Regions from separate parts of the Cupriavidus phytohabitans genome, predicted to be linked through region 3. Evidence: predicted binding sites of a transcription regulator. Region 3 holds the regulator's gene; each other region holds the start of a gene.
What was found. Region 3 encodes sigma-54, which starts transcription at its own class of promoters, with help from an activator protein. Its sites were predicted from a motif close to TGGCANGNAANCTGCTTT; they were not measured.
Positions count from the first base shown of each region.

Region 1 (3,274 bases), on a different contig from region 3:
ACCTCGCGCTTAGCGGGACGGCAGCGCCAGGATGGCGAGGCCGTCCGGCTCCTTGCCGGTGGCAAAGGCATGGCGCAACGCCAGCGTGCGAAGGTCCAGTTCGCTGACGCTGTGGTCGTTGAGCGCAAGCCAGGCGCGGCCAGGGTCGGCTGGATGGAATGCCAGTGCGATCGGCTTGGCGCCGGTATCGACCCGTGCCAGCTCGACCAGCGTGTGCGGGTCGAAGATGCGCAGGCTGCGCTCGCCATAGTTGAGCGCGAACAAGCGGTCGCAAGGCGACCAGTACAGTCGGGTGGGATCCTCGCCCGTGGCGGCCGTGCCGAGCACTTCCAGCGTGTGGGCGTCGAGCCGCGCGATGGTATGGTCGTCGCGGCTGGAGACGTAGAGCAGGGATTCGTCAGGACTCAGGCAGCAGCCTTCAGGCCGCCGGCCGGCGTGGGCTGCGCGCGGCGGCCGGCTCGCATCGTAGGGGTGGACCAGCGTTACCGTGTGTGACAGCAGGTTGGTCACGTAGGCGCGTTGCCCGTCGCCCGTCAGTACGAACAGGTGGCTTTTGACGCCGCCGGACGGCACCGCGCGCGCAGGCGTGCAGCTCTCCCACGGGGCTTCGAACACCAGCAGCATGTTGTCGCGCTCGCTCAGGGCATAGACGCGGCCTAGCGCGTCAATCTGCAGCCCATGGATGCGGTGATAAGGCGCGCAGTCCAGGTCGCCTTCACGCTCTCCGCCGGCGATATCGACGCAGCACACGGCGGCGCCGCCATTTCCGGCATGCGCAAAGGTCTGTACCCCGTAGTGGCCGACATAGCCGCGCAGCCGTGCGCGGTCGACCACGAACTCATGTGGGTAGTCCGGCAGCGGCACGCTGAAGCGGCGCGCACCGCTTTCCAGGTCATAGCCGCTGAAGCTGTGGCCGAACTTCTCCACCAGCACTGCGATCCAGCGCGTGTCCATTCTGTCTCCTCATTAGCTTCGCGGCGGGATGGCGAAGCAGGTCGTTGTTTGAGGAGGAGAGTCTGGCGCAGGAAGCCGTCACCAACCACTGAATATTGCACATCGAGGTATTCCCGGAAGTAATCGGCCGCACCCGCGGCCGCCGCTGCGCGATACGGTTGTCCAGTCTGTACAACTGCACTGTGACACCTGTCTCGCCGTGATAGCCGCGCTGGGCTGTTTGCCGCGCGGAGCATGGCAAATCGTGCGGGTTATCCCTTAAATCGAACGCCGCCGGAGGGTCGTTTTCCGATCTCGCGGCGGCTACCGCGCACTGGCACAGCCATTGCAATTTGCCTGTCACCACAACCACAACAGGAGACAGGCAATGGGGCACGCAGCCGTCGCCGGCACGCCACTGGTCGGCATCATCGCCAACCCGATTTCCGCGCGCGATATCCGCCGCGTGATCGCCAACGCCAACAGCCTGCAGCTGGCCGATCGCGTCAATATCGTGCTGCGCCTGTTGTCCGCGCTGGCGGCATGCGGCGTGGGCCGCGTGTTGATGATGCCGGACCGCGAAGGGCTGCGCGTCATGCTGTCGCGGCACCTGGCGCGCCGGCAAGGTCCCGACTCCGGCCTGCCTGCCGTCGAATACCTCGACATGCCCGTGACCGCGCGTGTCGATGACACGCTGCACGCCGCGCGCTGCATGGCAGACGCCGGCGTGGCCGCGATCATCGTGCTCGGCGGCGACGGCACCCACCGCGCGGTGGTGCGCGAATGCGGTGGCGTTCCCATCGCCGGCCTGTCGACCGGCACCAACAATGCCTACCCCGAGATGCGCGAGCCCACCATCACCGGCATCGCCACCGGGCTCTATGCCACCGGGCGCGTTCCCGACAAGCAAGCGCTGGCCTCCAACAAGCGGCTCGACATCGTCATCCGCGATGGCGACGGCGGCTTTCGCCGCGACATTGCGCTGGTGGATGCGGTGATCTCGCACGAGCACTTCATCGGCGCGCGCGCCTTGTGGAAGACCGACACCCTTGCCGCGGTCTATGTGTCGTTTGCCGATCCGCAGGCCATCGGCCTGTCCGCCATCGCCGGCCTGCTCGAACCGCTGGGCCGGCGCGATCCCGGCGGCCTGGCGATCGAACTGGCCGCGCCGGGCGAGGGTGAATTCGACCTGCGCGCACCGATCGCGCCGGGACTGCTGTGCACGGTGCCGGTGGCCGGCTGGGAGCGCCTCGAACACGGCCGCCCGCACCGCGTGCGCCAGCGCAGCGGCATCGTCGCGCTCGACGGCGAACGCGAGCTGGCCTTCGGGCCCGACGACGAAGTCACCGTGACCCTGCATGAACACGCTTTTCGCAGCATCGACGTGGCGGGCTGCATGCGCTATGCCGCGCAGCATCGGCTGATGCGCAGCAGCAACCCGTTGCTTACCTGCTTTTCCTGAAGTGCAAACCTTGATAGAACGAAGGAGACAGACATGACAGCCAGAGCTTCGCAAGATCCTGCGCAACATCGCGCCGCGCTGCCGCTCGACAAGGAGACGCTGCTGACGGTGTACCGGAAAATGCGCACCATCCGCGATTTCGAGGAGCGCCTGCACGTGGACTTCGCGCGTGGCGACATCCCGGGCTTTGTCCACCTGTATGCGGGCGAGGAGGCCGCGGGCGTCGGCATCCTGCACCACCTGCACGATGGCGACCGCATCGCCAGCACGCACCGCGGCCACGGCCACTGCATTGCCAAGGGGGTGGACCCGGTGGCGATGATGATGGAGATTTATGGCAAGAAGGGCGGCTCGTGCAACGGCAAGGGCGGCTCGATGCATATCGCCGACCTGTCCAAGGGCATGATGGGCGCCAACGGCATCCTGGGCGCGGGCGCGCCGCTGGTCTGCGGCGCAGCGCTGGCGGCCAAGTTCCGCGGCAAGGGCGAGGTCGGCATCACCTTCTGCGGCGACGGCGCTTCCAACCAGGGCACCTTCCTGGAAAGCCTGAACCTGGCCGCGGTGTGGAACCTGCCGGTGATCTTCGTGATCGAGAACAACGGCTATGCCGAGTCGACCTCGCGCGACTATGGCACGGCGGTGGACAGCTATGTCGACCGCGCCGCCGGCTTTGGCATCCCGGGCGTGACTGTCGACGGCACCGACTTCTTTGCCGTGCACGAGGCCGCCGGCGAAGTCATCCGCCGCGCGCGCGAAGGTGGCGGCCCGTCGCTGCTCGAATGCAAGATGGTTCGCTTCTACGGCCATTTCGAGGGCGATGCGCAGACCTATCGCGCCGCCGGCGAACTCGACGACATCCGCGCCAACAAGGACTGCCTG
Region 1 is NZ_JAGIQB010000037.1:5,869-9,142, reverse strand. It holds gene J8I34_RS23190 (YncE family protein) at 10-954, opposite strand; gene J8I34_RS23185 (ATP-NAD kinase family protein) at 1,322-2,395, shown strand; gene J8I34_RS23180 (thiamine pyrophosphate-dependent dehydrogenase E1 component subunit alpha) at 2,429-3,274, shown strand, end outside.
Region 1: the regulator sigma-54 is predicted to act here: its motif matches at 1,269-1,286, upstream of J8I34_RS23185 (ATP-NAD kinase family protein).

Region 2 (3,274 bases), on a different contig from region 3:
GCGTTACACGCAGGAGCCGGTGATGCGCGATGGCGTGCTGCAATGGCGCGAAGGGGCGACGGCCAGCGGTGACGCCCAGGTCGTTGCCAGCGCCGCGGCGCCGTTCTCGGCGGAAGGGGGGCTGCGGCTGATGCAGGGCAACCTGGGCCGCGGTGTGATCAAGGTTTCGGCTGTGGCGCCCGAGCACCGCGTGGTTGAGGCGCCGGTGCGCGTCTTCGATGCGCAGGAAGCGCTGCAAGCGGCGTTCGAGGCCGGCGAGCTGAACGGTGACCTGGTCGCCGTGGTCCGCTTCCAGGGCCCGAACGCCAATGGCATGCCTGAGCTGCACCGCCTGACGCCGGTGCTGGGCGCGCTGCAGGACGCCGGGCACAAGGTGGCGCTGGTGACCGACGGCCGCATGTCGGGCGCGTCGGGCAAGGTGCCTGCGGTGATCCACGTCGGCCCTGAAGCACTGGCCGGCGGCGCGCTGGCCCGCGTGCGCGACGGCGACCGCATCCGCGTCGACGCGGTGGCCGGCGTGCTGCAATGGCTGGGCGACGAGGGCGAGTTCGCGGCGCGCGAGCTGGCGCCGGCCCCGGCCGACGATTTTGCCCGGTTCAGCCTCGGGCGCGGGCTGTTCGGCTCGTTCCGGCGCCACGCGCGCATCGCGGAAGAGGGGGGCAGCGCACTCGACCTGTCCGAAGCGGATGCCGACGCGGCGCCAGTTATATCCGCCACTGCCATGGCGGCGCAAACCGTCGCACAATAGCCTCACACTCATGCCCGCCGCCGGCACGCCGGCGCGCGGGAGCGGCCCGCAGGCATTGGCCAGAGCCGCGACCCCATCCGAAAGCAAGACAGCAAGACAGCAAGATAGCAAGACGATACCAAGACCGACGGAGCAGACATGATCTATATCCTGATGGGCGTATCCGGCAGCGGCAAGACCACGGTCGGCCAGCTGCTGGCGCAGCGCCTGGGCTGCGGCTTCCATGACGCGGACGAATTCCACAGTGAAGCCAACAAGGCCAAGATGCATGCGGGCATCCCGCTGACCGACGAGGACCGCTGGCCCTGGCTGGCGGCGATGCGTGCCGCCATTGACGCGGCGCGCGCCGATGGCCGGACCCACGTGTTCACCTGCTCGGCCCTGCGCCAGGCATACCGCGACCGGCTGACGCCGCCCGACGGCGGCGTGACCTTCGTCCACATGAAGGGCGACGCCGCGCTGATCGCCGGGCGCCTGTCCGCTCGCAGCGACCACTTCTTCAACCCCGAGCTGCTGCAGAGCCAGTTCGATACGCTGGAAGCGCCGCGCGACGCGCTGGAACTCGATATCCGCCAGCCGCCCGAGGTCCTGGTGGAAACCATCCTGCAGGCTCCCGCTCGCTGAGGTTTTCGCCCTCGACCATCCGCTCCATCCCATGACGGCCGCCAGCCCCCGCTGGCGGCCGTTTTTGCGTACGCTGGCAGACATCTTGCTAATTCACTTTCCGTGCCGGCTGCGATTCGCCAGCTTGCGGCTTTCGCCGGTACAGGTATGCTGAAAGGGCCAGTGACTCGACAGTATCGCCGCGCCAATCCCATCGGGGACCATTCCGGACCTTCCCGGGGCAATTGCGCGGCGGGCTTGTGGCAGGACAGCCAGGTCAAACCAGGGCGGCCGGATGCGGGGAAGCGGCAGCACCCGACGCCCACTACATGGAGGAGCGGCCATCATGGCGGGGCGGTTTTTCGACGAGATGCTGGACTGGCGCGCCGACGGGGCGCCCATGGTCATCCAGGCCGGGCAGTCGCTGCCCGACGGGGCGGTACGCCCGCATTACCGGCATTTCACGGACTGGCTGGCGCGGCAGTCCGGCAGCACCATGGACAACAAGCGGGCCGAGGCGGACCTGATCTTCCGGCGCGTGGGGATTACCTTTGCCGTCTATGGCGACAAGGACGAGGCCAACAGCGGCACCGAACGCACCATCCCGTTCGACGTGATCCCGCGCATCTTTCCGGCCAGCGAATGGGCGCTGCTGGAAAAAGGCCTGCGCCAGCGCGTGGCCGCGCTGAACCGGTTTATCCATGATATCTACCACGGCCAGGACATCATCCGGGCCGGCGTGATCCCGCCCGACCAGATCTACAACAACGCCCAGTACCGGCCCGAGATGCTCGGCGTCAGCGTGCCGCACGACATCTATGCGCACGTCGCCGGCATCGACGTGGTGCGCGCCGGCGAGGGCGAGTTCTACGTGCTGGAAGACAACCTGCGCGTGCCCTCCGGCGTGTCATACATGCTCGAAAACCGCAAGATGATGATGCGGTTGTTCCCGGATCTGTTCGCACGCAACCGCGTCGCGCCGGTGGCGCACTATCCGGACCTGCTGCTCGACATGCTGCGCGGCGTGTCGCCGCAGGCGATCGCCGATCCCACCGTGGTGGTGCTGACCCCTGGCATGTACAACTCCGCGTACTTCGAGCACGCTTTCCTGGCGCAACAGATGGGCGTCGAGCTGGTCGAAGGCAGCGACCTGTTCGTCGAGGACGACCACCTGTTCATGCGCACCACGCAAGGGCCGCAGCGCATCGACGTGATCTACCGGCGCGTCGACGACGATTTCCTCGACCCGCTGGTGTTCCGGCACGATTCCGCGCTGGGCGCCGCCGGGCTGCTGTCGGTCTACCGCGCCGGCAACGTGACCATCTGCAATGCGATCGGCACCGGCGTGGCGGACGACAAGTCGATCTATCCGTACGTGCCCGACATGATCCGCTTCTACCTCGGCGAGGAGGTCATCCTCAATAATGTACCCACGTACATGTGCCGGCGCCCCGACGATCTGCAGTACGTGCTCGAGCATATGGACGAGCTGGTGGTCAAGGAAACCCACGGCGCGGGCGGCTACGGCATGCTGGTGGGACCGGCCGCGACACGCGCCGAGATCGATGCCTTCCGCGAGGTGGTCAAGACCAGGCCCGAGCAGTACATCGCGCAGCCGACCCTGGCGCTGTCGACCTGCCCGACCTATGTGGAGTCGGGCATCGCCCCGCGCCATATCGACCTGCGCCCGTTCGTGCTGTCGGGCAAGGAGGTGCGCATGGTGCCCGGCGGACTGACGCGCGTGGCGCTGCGCGAGGGCTCGCTGGTGGTCAATTCCTCGCAAGGGGGCGGCACCAAGGACACCTGGGTGCTGGAACGATGACGACGACAACCCACCACGCGAGCAAGACCGCCGCCGCCATGCGAGGAGACTCCACATGCTGAGCCGTACCGCCGACCACCTGTTCTGGATGGCCCGCTACA
Region 2 is NZ_JAGIQB010000016.1:46,054-49,327, reverse strand. It holds gene edd (phosphogluconate dehydratase) at 1-748, shown strand, start outside; gene J8I34_RS13360 (gluconokinase) at 887-1,372, shown strand; gene J8I34_RS13355 (circularly permuted type 2 ATP-grasp protein) at 1,698-3,173, shown strand; gene J8I34_RS13350 (alpha-E domain-containing protein) at 3,229-3,274, shown strand, end outside.
Region 2: the regulator sigma-54 is predicted to act here: its motif matches at 1,447-1,464, upstream of J8I34_RS13355 (circularly permuted type 2 ATP-grasp protein).

Region 3 (3,274 bases):
AACGGCGCGGGCAAGACCACCTCCTTCTACATGATCGTGGGGCTGGTGAACCTGGACGAGGGCGATATCGTGCTCGACGGCGACCACATCAGCAGCCTGCCGATCCACGAGCGCGCGCGCATGGGCCTGTCCTACCTGCCGCAGGAAGCGTCGGTCTTCCGCAAGCTCAACGTCGAGGAAAACATCCGCGCCGTGCTGGAGCTGCAGGTGGAAAACGGCAAGCCGCTGGCCAAGGCCGAGATCGAGCGCAGGCTCGACGCGCTGCTCGACGACCTGCAGATTGCTCACTTGCGCAACAACCCGGCGCTGTCGCTGTCCGGCGGCGAACGCCGCCGCGTGGAAATCGCGCGCGCGCTGGCATCGTCGCCGCGCTTCATCCTGCTGGATGAACCGTTCGCCGGCGTGGACCCGATCGCAGTGGGCGAGATCCAGCGCATCGTCAGCTTCCTGAAGGCGCGCAACATCGGCGTGCTGATCACCGACCACAACGTGCGCGAAACGCTTGGCATCTGCGACCACGCGTACATCATCAGCGAAGGCACCGTGCTGGCCGCCGGGCGGCCCGAAGAGATCATCGCCAACGAATCGGTGCGGCGCGTCTACCTCGGCGAGAACTTCCGCATGTGATGTACTGGCCTGTCCACAGCGGCAGGCCATTGATTCTCCCTGCTTTCGGCCCCATGATCTGGGTGTGGGCCAGCCCACTGCCGGCGTCGATCGAGCCGCGACATTGATAGCAATTTCCGTTCCAACAACGGAAAGATGCGCATAAAATAGGTCGCATGAAACCGTCGCTACAGCTCCGCCTCTCCCAGCACCTGGCACTGACACCGCAACTGCAGCAGTCGATCAGGCTGTTGCAGCTTTCGACGCTGGAACTGCAGCAGGAAGTCGAACAGGCGCTCACGGAAAACCCCCTTCTCGAACGCGAGAACGACTGGATCGAAAGCCCGCTGCGCGTGGCCGCCGATGGTTCGGTCAATGTTCAGAGCGCGCCGGCGCCGGCACCTTCCGAGCCGCAAGGCAATGGCGAGGCGCGCACCGATGGCGCGGGCGACGACGACAGCTACGGCGACAGCAACAGTGGCGAAGACTATGGCGGCGACTGGAGCCTGGACGACTTCGCGCGCCGCCCGCAAGGCGACGAAGACGAGAAGACGCCGATGCAGCTGCGCGAGGCCGAGCCCACGCTGCGCGAATACCTGATGGAACAGCTCACGCCGCTGAAGATCTCGGTGCGCGACAAGGGCCTGGCCATCTTCCTGATCGAATCGCTCGACGACGACGGCTACCTCAGCGCGACACTCGAAGAAATCTGCGCCGAACTGCCGGAAGAGCTCGAATTCGAGATCGACGAAGTGCAGGCGATGCTGACGCTGCTGCAAAGCTTCGACCCGCCGGGCGTGGGCGCGCGCAATGCAGCCGAGTGCCTGGGCCTGCAATTGCGCCGGCTGCAGCACCCGCAGCGCGAACTGGCGCTGAACATCGTGCACAACCACCTCGAGCTGCTGGCGGTGCGCGACTACACGCGCCTGAAAAAAGCCCTGCAGGTAGACGAGCCTGCACTCAAGGCCGCGCACGAGCTGATCCGCTCGCTGGCACCCTATCCGGGCCAGGCTTACAGCCGACCCGAGGCCGACTTCGTCGTGCCCGATGTGTTCGTGCGCAAGAGCGGCAGCGGCTGGATCGCGCAGCTCAATCCCGATGTGATGCCGAGGCTGCGCATCAACGACATGTACGCGCAGATCCTGCGCGGCGCGAAGGGCGAGTCGGGTACCGCGGGCCTGCAGCAGAAACTGCAGGAAGCGCGCTGGCTGATCAAGAATATCCAGCAAAGGTTCGACACGATCCTGCGTGTCTCGCAGGCCATTGTCGAGCGTCAAAAGAACTTTTTCACGCACGGCGAAATCGCCATGCGCCCCTTGGTTTTGCGGGAGATTGCCGATACACTGGGATTACACGAGTCAACCATCTCCCGGGTGACGACCAATAAATACATGGCAACGCCGATGGGTACTTTCGAACTGAAGTACTTCTTCGGCAGCCACGTGTCCACCGAAACCGGTGGCGCGGCTTCATCAACGGCCATCCGCGCCTTGATCAAGCAACTGATAGGAGCCGAAGACCCGAGGAATCCCCTTTCCGACAGTCGCATCGCCGAACTGCTGGGTGAGCAAGGCTTCGTTGTCGCACGCCGCACCGTTGCCAAATATCGCGAAGCCCTGAAGATCCCCGCAGTGAATCTCCGCAAGTCTTTGTAGCCGAGCCCACCGCCTGCCTGGTGAGGCTCTTTCAGAAGGAGAAGCGCTATGAACTTCAAGATCAGTGGACACCACCTTGACATCACGCCGCCGTTGCGTGAGTACGTGGAAACGAAGCTGGAGCGAATCGTCAGGCATTTCGATCAGGTCATTGGCGTTAGCGTGCTGCTCTCTGTCGACAATCACAAGGAAAAGGACAGGCGGCAATATGCGGAAATCAATCTACATCTCAGGGGCAAGGACATCTTCGTTGAAGCGCATCATGAAGACCTGTATGCAGCGATCGACGCACTAGTCGACAAGCTGGACCGTCAGGTACTGCGCTACAAGGACCGCGTGCAAGGCCACGACCGCGAAGCGGTCAAGTACCAGATGGCCGCAGCGCAGATGCAGCAATGAGCGTGCCCGGGGGCCCTGCAGAGGGCTGCTGAATCAAGACTGAACAGGCAAGCCGCGCATAGCGCGGCTTTTTTGCGCCTGCGGCGCTGTGCGCTGTGGCGCCTGCGCAAAGGCGTGTCACCCGTTTGAGACGGAGTGTTCGCAACGGCCGCGGCAGGGTGTATGCTGCGCCATACATGCAGAGCCGCATCCTGCCCGCGCCCGCTTACGGTGCGGACGCCCACCGCGCGGCGCTGCGCTGCACAATCACGGGGAGGCCGCTGCTCTATAATGGCCGGACGCCTCGGCGTTGCCGGCGACCGGCAGCCTCTGAGCCATACTGCCCGGCGGAACGGCGGATCCGCCCGCTAACTGAAATCCTGCGCATCGCCCATGAATCGTTTGGCCAAATTGCTGCCACCCGGCAACATTACCCTCGACGTCAGCGTCACAAGCAAGAAGCGTGTGTTCGAGCAGGCCGGGCTCCTCTTCGAGAACAACCATGGCGTGGCGCGCGCTACTGTGACCGACAACCTGTTCGCGCGCGAGTCGCTGGGCTCCACCGGCCTTGGCGCAGGCGTGGCGATCCCGCACGGCCGGATCAAGGGCCTGAAGCAGCCGCTGGCCGCCTTCAT
Region 3 is NZ_JAGIQB010000018.1:105,443-108,716, reverse strand. It holds gene lptB (LPS export ABC transporter ATP-binding protein) at 1-627, shown strand, start outside; gene J8I34_RS14905 (RNA polymerase factor sigma-54) at 783-2,261, shown strand; gene hpf (ribosome hibernation-promoting factor, HPF/YfiA family) at 2,310-2,660, shown strand; gene ptsN (PTS IIA-like nitrogen regulatory protein PtsN) at 3,033-3,274, shown strand, end outside.